DNA from 2 places in the Bacillus sp. CGMCC 1.60114 genome. Region 2 is predicted to be linked to the other one. Evidence: riboswitches for the same ligand, from Rfam matches in the RefSeq annotation. Region 2 holds a riboswitch; the other holds the start of a gene.
The links. Region 2 has a riboswitch for cyclic di-GMP ahead of ACFQZ1_RS26280 (hypothetical protein). Riboswitches for the same ligand answer to the same signal wherever they lie in the genome.
Positions count from the first base shown of each region.

Region 1 (4,544 bases), on a different contig from region 2:
TCTGGTGCTACTTCATTAGCTGCGATGCTATATGGAAAGGTGCCTGAGCAAGGGAAAAAGATTGTCTCTGTATTAAGTGGCGGTAATGTTGATGTTAATTTTATTTCGCGCATTATTGAACATGGTATGGTTGAAGCAGGCCGATTTGTACATATTTCAACAACGATTAAAGATAAGCCAGGGCAATTACAGCAAGTATTACAGATTGTAACCGATTTTGAAGCGAATGTTCTTCATATTCACTTAGAGAGGATTGGAACGAAAGTATTTCCAGGTTATGCGCAGCTGCACCTTTCTCTTGAGACGAAAGATAATGAACATATTGAGCAAGTGCTAACGGGGATGAAGAAGAAAGGGTATAGCATCGAAGTCATTGACTGAACTGCCCCCATCTACCGCCTCGTTAATGCGGGATAAATATTTAAACAAACGTTTGATTAAAAAGAGCCAGCCCTTATAAAGGCTAGCTCTTTCTTCATTAAAACATCAGTGAAACGAGAAGTATTCCAATTCCAATTGCTGTAATTGTTGCAACAAGACCCGGAATCATAAAGCTATGATTTAACACATATTTACCGATACGCGTTGTACCTGTGCGGTCAAAGTTAATTGCCGCAACGATTGTTCCGTAGTTTGGAATAAAGAAATACCCGTTTACAGCTGGGAACATTGCAATTAAGAGTGCTGGTGAAATGCCAAGTGTTAATCCAAGTGGTATTAATGCACGTACCGTTGCAGCTTGGCTATATAACAAGATTGATAGCACGAATAATGCAATTGCGAATAACCACGGTGCACTCGTTACGAGACCTTGAATAGAACCTTGAATCATTTGTAAGTTACCGTTAAAGAACGTATCTCCCATCCATGCGATGCCGAAAATCGCAACAACTGCTGTGGCTCCTGCTTTAAAGACATTACCAGACACGATGCTTTCTACATTTGGTTTACAAAAAATAATAATAAGCGCTGCGATTGTTAGCATAACCATTTCAATGGTGTTTGGCATAGAAAGACGTACAAGTTTTCCGTCTATCATCCAGCTAGGACGTAATGCTTCAAAAGATCCAAGAAGAACAACTAGAATTGTTGCAAGCAAAAAGAGTATAACAGACAGTTTTGCACCCTTCGGGATAATAAACTCTTTCTTTTCTTCTAGTTTTGGAATCACGCCTTCTTGTAATCGTTTTAAGTATTCTTCATCTTCGTTTAGCTCTTTCCCCATTTTGCTTGCGACGAAAGCAGCTAACATGCAAGCGATAAAGGTAGATGGAATACTAATTTTTAAAATATCTAATAGTGTAATCTTATAGTCAGCAAGCATAGCGAGAAGTGCAACGGTTGCTGCCGAAATTGGACTTGCCGTAATCGCTTGCTGCGATGCAATAACAGCAATTGACAGTGGACGCTCTGGTCGAATTCCCGATTCACGTGATACTTCAGCAATGACAGGAAGAACCGAATAGGCAACGTGGCCTGTTCCTGCGCAAAACGTAAATAAATAAGTGACGATTGGGGCAAAGAACGTAATATGTTTCGGGTTTTTGCGGAGCGCTTTTTCTGCAATATGAACAAGATAGTCCATTCCCCCAGCAGCCTGCAAGGCTCCAGCGGCTGTAATAACTGCTAAAATCATAAGCATAACATCGATTGGCGGGGAGGTTGGTTGTAAGTGGAAGAAGAAGACAAAGATTGTCATCCCAACGCCTCCCATTACGCCAAGGCCAATACCTCCGAGGCGTGCACCGATGAAAATACAGAGTAACAAGATGATGAACTGTAGCCAGAACATAGTGTAGTACCTCCGAGAGAATAGTCAATTATTATTATCGAATAACTTAGTTTGTTTAATGGTTCAACAATTAAATAATGAATAATAAATAAATTTCCTTAAATATCCTATTTTTATTATATAGTATATTAAAAATAGGATTCGTTCTATTTGTGAAAAATATTTTACAAAAGTGTTATTTTGAATTTTATATTTATATGTGCAAATAAGTGGACAATTGGATTTATATGGTGTAATCTGTGGACAGAGAATTGTGTAATTCTCATAAAACTCCCATATCGTTCAACTCGTTCATCGAGAAAGGCAAACTTGTGGAAACGCAGGGTCGCAAAACTATAGGGGCTAAGGTCGAATTAGACTAAGCCAGCCAGTTACCGGACTGATAGGGTTGGTTTAGACCAATGCTTTTTTAAACATTGGTCTCTTTTTTTAACTATTTTTCTGTACGTAATAATATATTTAGTCTGGTTTTAAAATTCTTAATATTCTTATATTATATTCATCTGTTCTTGGGAGGGGTAAAATGATTACAAAAAAATATTGGTCTAAGTTATCGTTTTTACAAAAAAACGTATTGTTAACAATCCTTGTTATTTTAATGCTTATTGGTAGTATGAGCGTGTTAAACTTTAATATTTTCCAGAATAGTATGTTGTCTATATATGAAAAGCATTCTGTAGATACGGGGGACATGGTAGTCCACAAACTAGACACGGGATTGATTGAGGATCTTGCAAAAGATCCAACCACGCAAAGAGTGAAAAAAGAAACGTTAGTTCAGCAATTAGGTGATGTATCAAAAGAATTAAAAACCATAGGTCATCTATATGTTACAGATGTAAAAACAAATAATAAGGGAGAATTACAAGTAGTAGGGATAACCACGGAGTTATCAAAGGCCACAAAAGTACAGGTAGGAGATTATGCTAAGCAACCTTCATACTGGATGGAGGCCTATGACAAAGTAATGTCGTCCAAAAAACCACAGGTATCTGCGGTATATAAAGATGATATCGGGACCTGGGTTACAATATTAGAGCCAATTATGGGGGACGATCAAAAGATCGTTGCAATTGTTGCAATAGATGTAGATGCTTCTATTATTACAAGTACGAAACAAAAATTTATCATTCAAAGCTTGATCTTTATTTCTATTTTTCTTATTATTGCGACTTTAGTTCAATTCTTTATTGTTCGTAGTTCTTTAGCACCGTTAAAAGAGTTGCGTGAAGGATTGCGAAAAGTAGGAGACGGTGACCTAAGTATAAAATTAAGAGAACGTTCAGATGATATAGGGGTTATTAATACGTATTTTAATAATACGATTGAAAAGTTTCGAAAAATCATTGAGAAAGTAAAAGAAACCTCAGAACAAGTTTCTTCCTCTTCCCAAGAGCTTTCAGCAAGTACAGAGGAGAATAGTAGAGCTGTACAAGAAATTGCAGGCTCTATTGAAGGATTAAATGAGGGCGCTCATTCTCAGCAAACTTCTGTACAGCAATGTCTAGAAATTGTTAATGAGATGGGGAATAAGATGCAAGCGATTACAGGAGCGGCAGGGCACGTAGCGGAGGCAGCTGAAGGAATGGAGGAACATTCTGTTAAAGGTAACAAGGCTATTGAACAAATTATTCAGCAGATGAGTTTAATACAAAAAGCAGTTCAAGATTTATCTTCTATTATTTATTCGCTGGAAAATCGTTCAAAGCAAATTAGTGATATTGTCACAGTGATTACAGGAATTTCGAATCAAACAAATTTACTTGCTTTAAATGCTTCTATTGAGGCAGCGCGTGCTGGGGAGGCTGGCAAAGGTTTTGCAGTTGTAGCAGAAGAAGTGCGAAAATTAGCAGAACAAACGGAAACATCTGCTAAAGATATTTCTAAACTTATTAGTGAAACACAAACAGAAACTGAACAAGCCGTTGTTTCGATGCAAAAAGGCTCACAAGAAGTGGAATCTGGTATTTCTCTTGTGCAAAGTAGCGGGGTATTTTTTGCGGAAATTTTACAATCAGCACAGTCTGTGACAAAACAAGTAAAAGAAGTATCAGGAACATCAAGTCATGTTTCACAAAACAGTAAAGATATTGTTCATTTAGTAAATGATCTTTCAAATATTGCAAAGACATATGTCGAGAGTACAAACTATGTAGAAGAAAGTATGAAAGAGCAGGAAATGTCTGTTCAAGAAGTAGCAGAATTAGCAAGTTGTTTAAATGTGCTTGCCTATGAGTTACGAGAGCTTATTGCGGAATTTAAAAGTTGAAATATCATGAAAAAGCAGAGGTGCGAATCGCTTCTGCTTTTTCATGTATTTTGTATAAAGAGCAGTAAAACTTACAATAATGGAAGTTTTACTTTGCAAAGAATTTCATTATGAATTTTCTTTTATATGGGTAAAAATATTAATAGAAAAGATAATAATAGCGAGAACAACAAGAATACTACCACCGGCAACAAACGGAATAGCAGCATGATGTCCATAGATTTCAAGGGCTAGTGCAATCATCATAATTGGCAGTCCAATATTAAGCAGCCAAAAGTGAATTTTTCCTAGTTTAGAATGACCAGCTTCTTGAAAGATATGATATAAAATGCCAGCTGCCATCATTGAAGCCCAGCCAAGAAGCAGCAAGTGAACATGTACACTTCTTAATGCAAAATTAAGAGACATTGACATATACATCCCCATACAGATACCGATAACAAAATAAATAGAAGAAATCTTGATAAAGCGAATGCCCATACA
Region 1 covers NZ_JBHTHG010000005.1:117,407-121,950, forward strand. The annotation lists gene ilvA (threonine ammonia-lyase) at 1-381, shown strand, start outside; gene ACFQZ1_RS02825 (anaerobic C4-dicarboxylate transporter family protein) at 479-1,792, opposite strand; cyclic di-GMP riboswitch class I at 2,085-2,171, shown strand; gene ACFQZ1_RS02830 (methyl-accepting chemotaxis protein) at 2,316-4,061, shown strand; gene ACFQZ1_RS02835 (cytochrome-c oxidase) at 4,170-4,541, opposite strand.
Region 1: linked by a shared signal. The riboswitch ahead of ACFQZ1_RS02830 (methyl-accepting chemotaxis protein) and the one ahead of ACFQZ1_RS26280 (hypothetical protein) in region 2 are both predicted to bind cyclic di-GMP.

Region 2 (9,142 bases):
GATAACGCCGGCAGGAATTCCTGCCTCATGAAAAGCATTCACGAGGTGAAATACTGATTTTGGTGTAATTTCTGCTGGCTTAATGACAACAGTATTTCCGTAAATCAGTGCCGGAGCCATTTTCCATACTGGGATTGCAATTGGGAAATTCCACGGCGTAATTAATCCTACTGGTCCAACTGCTACTCTTTTGCTGTAGAGCATCGTTTTCGGATTGGCCGAAGGAATAATTTCTCCCACAGGCTGATTCGCTTCCCCTGCATAATATTCAAGAATACTAATCGCCCGCTTCGTTTCTCCTATCCCTTCAGCAAGTATCTTTCCTTCTTCACTCGTCAGATCCTGACCGATTTCAGTCACACGTTCTTTTAAAATAGCTGCCGCTTTCCATAAGTAACTTGCTCGCTCTTGAAACGATAAACCTTGCCAACTTTGAAAGGCTTCTTTCGCAGATGCAATTGCTGCTTGCGTATCTTCTGCTGAACTTAATGGAAATTCTCCTAATACTTCTCCATTATGCGGATTATAGTTTTTAGAATATTGATGAGTAGATGGCTCTTTCCACTGACCATTTATATAATTGAAAAATTTCATTCTCCTACCTCCAGCTGGAAACATAACCGTTTTTTCTTATTTAGATACCTTAGCAATTGCTGCTTCAAGAATAGCAAATCCTTCTTCAAGCTCTTCATCTGTTATGACAAGTGGCGGTAAGAAACGAAGTACACTGCTATAAATACCAGCACTTATTGTGATTAAACCTTTATTATGTGTTTCTTGCATAATTGCTTTCACTTCTTCTGTTGCCGGCTCTTTCGTATTTCGATCCTTTACAAGTTCCATAGCCGTCATAGCACCAAGGCCTCTCACATCGCCAATTAATTCATATTTATCCTTCCAGCTATTGAATACTTCCATCATACGATCGCCGATTTCCCGAGCGCGTTGTACTAAATTTTCTTCTTCAATTACATCTAAAACAGCTAGGCCTGCTGCGCAAGCAACCGGGCTTCCTGAGAAAGTGCCTCCAAGTTGGCCTGGACCAGGTGCATCCATTAGTTCAGCTTTTCCGGTCACTGCGCTAAGCGGCATACCTGCAGCGATGGATTTTGAAAATGTCATTAAATCAGGTGCTACACCAAAATGATCCATTGCGAACAAGTTTCCTGTACGAGCAAATCCTGTTTGAATTTCATCTGCAATCATGATAATTCCATATTTATCACAAAGGTTTCTTACCCCTTGTATAAACGCAGCAGATGGTACAATAAATCCACCTTCACCTTGAAGCGGTTCCAAAATAATTGCCGCAATATTATCACTTGCTACTTCCTCTAGCATAAAGCGTTCAAAATACGCTAGGATTTGCCCGTCTACTTCTTCTTTCGTCATCCCATCTTCTGCACGGTAATAATACGGATAAGGAAGCTTGTACACATCCGGTGCAAACGGACCAAATCCATGTTTATAAGGTTTTACTTTACTTGTAAGAGACATTGTCATTAATGTACGTCCGTGATACGCGCGTTCAAACGAAACGATGGCACTGCGCCCAGTTGCTTTTCTAGCAATTTTCACAGCATTTTCTACCGCTTCAGCTCCGCTGTTCGCAAACATTGTTTTTTTCTTAAAATCTCCTGGCGTTAATTCATTCAGTCTTTCAGCTAACGCAATATAGCTTTCATACGGCGCTACATGAAAACAGCTATGAATGGAAGACTCCACTTGCTCTTGAATCGCTTTTACTACCTTCGGATGACAATGCCCAACATTTTGCATCCCAATTCCACCTGCAAAATCTATTAATTCATTACCATCTATATCAGTAATAATGGCCCCTTTCGCAGATTGAACATATAAATTAGTAATATTATATGGACCTGCAGGCACTGCGTTCTTTCTTCTTTCGTTTAAAATATCAGATCTTGTAGTTACAATATTGTTCTTTTCTTTTAACATTGAACTTACCCCTTTTTCACTTTATTTTGCATTACACACGACTTAGTCCTTCTCTAAACCAATCTCCGAACCTTTTAAAATTGGAAATCCTGCCTTATCATCCTTAGCAGTTGCTGGCTTATTCCTAACTCTGAGAAAATAGGATGCTATCACTATAGCAGCAGCTAAAATCGTCAAATAAAATTGCATACGCATATCCGCTATAAATGCTTGTGAAACAAATATCGTAACAATCATAAGAAGCGTTGCGTATGTGAGATAAGGGAATAACCACATTTTCACTTTTAGTTTCCCTGGGTCTTCTCTTTCCGCTTCTCGTCTTAATCGAATATGAGAAACTGCAACAAACATATACATAAGCATCGTAACGCCGCCTGAGCTATTTGCTAAAAAAGCAAATAGTTTATCAGGAGATATAAACTTCAGCATAGCGCAAACAAATGCGAATAATACACTTGCAACGATCGCCCAAATTGGTGCGCCTTTACTGTTTAATTTTGAAAAAGCAAGAGGAGCATCTCCTTTTTTCGAAAGCGAAAATAACATGCGAGAACTCGTGTATAATCCTGAATTTAAAACAGATAGCAAGGACAGGAACACAACTCCGTTCATAATTTCCGCAGCAGCAGGGACTCCTGCCATCCGAAATAAACTTGCATAAGGAAGCTTCAATAATTCTGCATTATTCCACGGCATAAAAATGACCAAAATCGTTACAGATCCTACGAAGAACAGCATAAGACGCCATACAACACTGTTAATTGCTTTTATAACATTCTTTTCTGGATTTTCAGATTCTCCCGCCGCGATTGCAGCAACTTCACTCCCTGATAAAGAGAAAGAAATAAATACGACACTCAGCAATACAGGAACAATCCCTTTTGGAAAAAAGCCACCGTTTTCAGAGATGGAAGAAAAATTAGGCCTGTCCACACCAGGGACAATTCCAAAAATCATAGCAATTCCTAAACCTAAAAATACAAGAATTGCTGCAACTTTAATAAGGGCTAACCAATATTCAAACTCTCCATATAGCTTTACAGAGTAGATATTTGTAATCGTCATCAAAATAATCATGAAAAGACTAGCTATCCATGCTGGTATGGAAGGGAACCAATTGTTAACCATCGCCCCTAACAATACCGATTCAATTGCGATAATAATAACCCAGTTAAACCAGTATAACCAACCGATTGTGTAACCAGCCCAAGGTCCAATTGCCTTATGAGCATATGTTGCAAAAGAACCACTATCAGGATTTACCGCAGCCATCTCTCCTAACATCCGCATCACGAGTACAACCATTAAAGCACCAATAATATAGGACAAAATTGCTGCTGGACCTGTTGATTGAATAATTGTCCCGCTCCCTACAAATAATCCTGCTCCGATAACCCCACCAATTGAGATCATTGTTATATGCCTGGTTTTCAAGTCTTTTTGCAGTTCATTTTTTTCTTTAACCAAAAAGATCACCAACCTATAAGTATTTATTTTCACAAATCCTTCTAGCATACATAAAATTGAAACATTGCCCGGCATTGATAACGCTTTCTAAAACCCGTCCTATAAATCGTTCTTCTGATAAGTCCTTTTCTTATTTATAGAAAAAATAAAAAGAGCCAGAAAAACAATGTAAAGAATTACACTGGATTTTACTGTCCCTATCCTTATGGCTCGTCTTCCTGCTAAGGAAGTTCAAGTGGAAAGAAGCCAATTCATTTCTATTCAATTCATCGTAACAATATCCGGGCTTGCAGGGAGGCTAATCACTGTCATCCGTTAATAAACTAATATTAATACAAAAAGACTGAATATTCAACATTTATTTTAATTTCAGCAAAATTAACATAAACCGCCTCGTTTGAATATATTATCGTACAATCATAAAGGTGGGATTATATGGAACGTGAACAGTATCGTCAAATGGAGGAAAAAGACTTGCCTCTTGTAGAACCGAAGGCGTATGAAAATGTAAAGCAAATTGTTATTGTTGGTATTCCGACTTTCATTGGGTTATCAATTTACGGCATCGTAATGACGCTTTTGCAATGAAGTGAAACTTTCGTCAGTGAGGGATTGCTTCATCCCCCACCTATCCTCTTCGCTTCTCTCTCAATATTGAGGTGGGGGTCTTACTTCCCGTTACTGCGAGATAAATCTTTTACACAACGAAACCCTATATTTCCCGTTGAACTGTCAGGTGTATTGGAGGTCCTGGCTGCTACGCGATATCGATTACAATAGGATTCATGGCATAGGTAAGATCCTCCTCGCATTGACTTTGCCTTACCTTTATGCGGTCCTTGAGGGTTATCCTTTGGTCCGTTTATATGAAAATTTGGACTAAACCAATCCGAACACCACTCCCACACATTTCCAACCATATTGTATAAGCCATATCCATTGGGTCGAAAAACGTCAACTGGAGCTGTTCCTAAATATCCATCTAAAATTGTATTTTCAACTGGAAAATTCCCTTGCCAGATATTGCAATAGTGTTCTCCACCTGGTTGTAGTTCATCCCCCCATGGATACCTTTTTTGAACAAGGCCTCCTCTTGCTGCGTATTCCCATTCCGCTTCAGTAGGAAGCCTTTTACCTGCCCACTTACAATAAGCTATCGCATCATTCCATGAAATGTGAACAACAGGATGGTTCATGCGGTCGTTCATATTAGAATCAGGACCTTCTGGACGGAACCAATAAGCCCCCTCTACAACTCCCCACCATGATGTTCCCGTTGGTACGTGTTTTACGTGTTTAGCAGTTTCACTTGATATTAATTTATAGAAAACAAAGGACCAACCGTATTTTTCAGCATCTGTTTTATAATTAGTGGCTGTAACGAATTCCAAAAACTTAGTATTTGTTACAGCAAAGCGATCCATTAAAAATGATTTCACTTTCACCTTCCTAATTGGTCCTTCTCCATCAGCAGGAAATCCCTCTTTCTCATTCGTACCCATGAGAAATTCTCCACCTTCAATCCGAACCATATCTTCTTCATGATATTGCTCTCCAGCAAACAGATTTGCTGATTCCTCCATAATGACAGTGTCTTGCTTTACTGCAGAACGGCTTACAGCACAACAAGATTTCTTGTTTATAGAAGACATAATCAATTCACCTCTTCGCTAAGATAATGAAGAATATTATGAAAACTCCTGCCGCTTATCTCCATTTTGATTAATCTTTTTTCAAAAATGGATTCTTTTTGGTTCTCACTAAATAAGGATTTGCAAAACATTTCTGAACTAACTTTATTCCAAACCAACATCTGGTGTAAACATTTTTTGAAGACATAAACAAGCAACCATCTCATAAGCACGGATGAATTTTGCTCAATTATAGAACAATATACATATCACGTAAGAAAGGAGATGGTCTCTGTTGTATACATACACTTTATACGATTCAAAGGATTCCTTTGGCATCAACAAATCTTATCATATTAAATGCGAAATTCCTCCTCATCGATTTAGAGCGATTATGATGGAGTTTCGCTGTAATAAAGAAGTAGGAGAAAACATTGGAGAGTTTATCAACTTCATGGAACGGGAATTTGGTGAGAGTTTTGAACTGTTTGATTACGACGATATTGTGCAGTACGATGCAGATCAAGAGAATAGCATGATCCTGGCAAATTTACTGGATCAGACACATACACATGTATGAAAAAGAAGCAGGTTTAATGAACCTGCTTTCTTCTTTGAACTCGGATTGATTGTCTTACACCCACCACATTTGTGAAGGTGTTTCTTCTATTTATCCTAGTGAATATATGATTATTAACATTAAATAATTGATTTTTTAAAATTAATTTTTCCCTGCTACCTGTAACATCATGTTAATTTCTTCAGGTGTAAAATGCGATAACACCTCTGCTTTTGCTGTCTCTTTTTGTTCTTTAGTAAGATTTTTTCTGTTCTCATAAAGCTGCGTAAGGTGTAAAATCTCAGATGTGGATAATCTACTTTCTACCAATTTAGTTACATCTTCACGCGTCTTTATCGGCTGATCTTTGTTTGATTGAATATTCTTTTTTTCATTTGTTGTAGAATTATCACCATGCTGCGTATTCTTAGATGTGTTTATAGTAGAGTTGTCACTCGGTTGCACATTCTTAGATACATCTATAGTATGATTGTTATCCTGTTGCGTATTCTGTGTAGAATTTTTGTTAGCTTCATTCATACCATTTATAGTCTTATTAGTTATTTGTGAATTATCAGCTACTGTTCCATTCGATTTACTTACTGATTGATCTTTAGTTTTCAAATCATCTATTGTTTTTAATACATCTTTATTAATTTTTTTATCTTTTAACTGATTCGCTATTGCTTTGGAATCTACATCTTTCAAAAGAGATTCGCTTAACTTTTTATCAAAGAGAGACTTTCCATACCAAAGACCTCCACCTACAGCTACAATTAGTATGCTAACGATAATAATTAATTTCTTAGTCAAGGTGCTCATCTCCAATTACAAAGGGAATATTTACAGAATCCTTATACTGTTCCTATATTTTTATATTGCTTTACGGAAAGAGTTAATAAATTCAGTCTTTTTTCTATCCTTTTCAGCCTGATATTGTTTTTGGATCTTCTCTGCATAGTTAGTGTCTATATGTAATGCACTCAATTCTCTCTGCATACTATTTAGCTTATCATTGAATTTTTTATCTTGGTCAGCCTGTATTTTTTCAAGTACTGGTTGATATTTAAGCATCACATATAACGATGGTTCTCCAGATTTCACCTCACTAATTGCTTTTGCTAAAACACCATCTACTTCTTTATTTGCATTTACTTGCATGTTTTGAAACTCAGAATAATATTTATTATAAATTGCTTCAGCTAATTGTTGTTTAGTAGGCTGTTTTACTTCTGGTTTCTTCGCTTCTGGCTTTTTCACTTCTGGTTGTTTTACTTCCGGTTTCTTTGCTCCTGGCTTTGGTTGTTTTACTTCCGGTTTCTTCGCTTCCGGTTGTTTTACTTCCGGTTTCTTCGTTTCTGACTTTTTCACTTCCGGTTTCTTCACTTCTGGTTTTTTCACTTCTGGTTTCTTTGCTTCCGGTTGTTTTACCTCTGGTTTCTTCGCTTCTGGCTTCTTCACTTCTGGTTTTCTCACTTCTGGTTTCTTTGCTTCCGGTTGTTTTACCTCTGGTTTTTTCACTTCTGGTTTCTTCGCTTCTGGTTGTTTTACTTCCGGTTTCTTCACTTCTGGTTTTTTCACTTCTGGTTTCTTCGCTTCTGGCTTCTTCACTTCTGGTTTCTTCGCTTCTGGCTTCTTCACTTCTGGCTTCTTCACTTCTGGTTTCTTCGCTTCTGGTTGTTTTACTTCCGGTTTCTTCACTTCCAGCTTTTTCACTTCTGGTTTCTTCGCTTCTGGTTTCTTCACTTCTATTTTTTGCGGAAGTTTCTCTATTATGCTACCTTTTTGAGATGTTGCTTTTGAGATATTGTTATCTGTCTCTTGAGCACTTACTGCTCCTGTTCCTAATCCTGTCCCTAAAGAAACGATTAGAGTTCCAACTATCAAATTTTTAGATAAACTAGGTCTCATTTTCAAGCTCCTTTTTAAATAAATTTCTAAAATTATTATTAATCCTTAAAGCATCTGCCAAAATGAATCTTAATTACTAATTATACAAATTTTATAATTTTATAACTATAAATATGAATTCAATTCCACAAAACTATAAACTCACCTCCCTTATCATTTTTAAAATATCCTTTACATTACGCTGATTAAACTGCACAACAAAAAGAGACCGTTCAATAAATTGAATAGTCTCCCTTTAATCAACTATTCGGCGGTCCAGCCATCATAGTTCATGTGAACGTTAGATCTGTGACTTTGCGTCTCTATCTTTCGATAAGTTTGCCTTTATCGTTGTATATTTATTATTATTTATAGCATTCTTTAATACATCTAAAATATTATCATATACAGATGTATCATGACAATGTTTTTAAAATTTATTTAATATTTATTAAAATAACTGTATTTAATTAAATGAACGCCTGTAATACAAACACCATTAACAGTACTATGCTGGAAGTAAACCACACTAAAAAACCAACTTTCTTCTACTAAGTTGGCTTTTCATACATATTCCTGTTCGTCTACTCTTCTCACTTCAGACCATACTGTTCACAAATACGCTATCCTGATTCTAGTATCGCTACTTCTACTGGCTGTATATCTAACAAAAAACATAATTTACTTAATTGTTTTTAACAAAAGATCAGGTTTATAAAGCAAAAAACGTTTCATTTTCTGAAACTATAAAATGAAACTTCCATCAGTGGTTCCCCAGTGATGGAAAGTTATTTTTCTTTCATACGCTTAAAAACAACATCATACATGTCATTTCCATAGTTTAAAGATCTCTTCACACGAGAAATTGTTGCTGTACTAGCTCCTGTTTCTTCTTCAATTTCATGATACGTGTTGTGTTTATATAACATTTTAGCTACTTTAAATCTTTGAAAGATTGTCTTCATTTCATTCACTGTGCATAAATCATCAAAAAAACTATAGTACTCATCTACCGTTTCCAATGTTAACATTGCTTCAAAAAATTCATCTAAATCTTTTCCACGTAATTTATCTATTAGCATATGCCTGCCTCCACTTTCATCAGAGTAGCCGCTGCGCCACAAGATCCTCATTCTTATGCCAAAGTATAAGAAAGTCCTCCTACATGATAAAATTTGCTTTATCTTCTACTATGTTTTTTCTTCTATATCTAATGTGAAATTTATCACAAATATAAATAGTCTGATTACACTCTCATGTCAAATCCACCCCTAAAGATATATCAAAAAAATATAAATAAGGTAATTCTCTATTTAATCTTATTAATAATTAATAGAGTATAAGGTATTATATCACTATTTTTTAATATTGAATCCTGCCTCTATATTAAATATTCGTGGCAAAATTTTGTCTAAATTATGTATCACATACTTCAAATAAAAAAGCTGGCATTTACCAGCTTTTTTAAAACTATTACATTTCCTTTTACGATGGAAAATGATGCGTTAACTAGCTTGTTTATGTTCTTTTAATGGTTGTTTTCCACTTCCAATAAATCCTAAAGCAACATGAATGACTGGAACGACCAAACAAAACACAGCGAATGGCAAATACTGCAGCGTAGATACGCCTAGCG
Region 2 covers NZ_JBHTHG010000119.1:148,375-157,516, reverse strand. The annotation lists gene ACFQZ1_RS26315 (aldehyde dehydrogenase family protein) at 1-594, opposite strand, end outside; gene gabT (4-aminobutyrate--2-oxoglutarate transaminase) at 631-1,959, opposite strand; gene ACFQZ1_RS26305 (amino acid permease) at 2,002-3,474, opposite strand; gene ACFQZ1_RS26300 (hypothetical protein) at 3,862-4,014, shown strand; gene ACFQZ1_RS26295 (formylglycine-generating enzyme family protein) at 4,095-5,078, opposite strand; gene ACFQZ1_RS26290 (hypothetical protein) at 5,353-5,637, shown strand; gene ACFQZ1_RS26285 (hypothetical protein) at 5,779-6,429, opposite strand; gene ACFQZ1_RS26280 (hypothetical protein) at 6,490-7,527, opposite strand; cyclic di-GMP riboswitch class I at 7,774-7,860, opposite strand; gene ACFQZ1_RS26275 (YerC/YecD family TrpR-related protein) at 8,295-8,588, opposite strand; gene nhaC (Na+/H+ antiporter NhaC) at 9,012-9,142, opposite strand, start outside.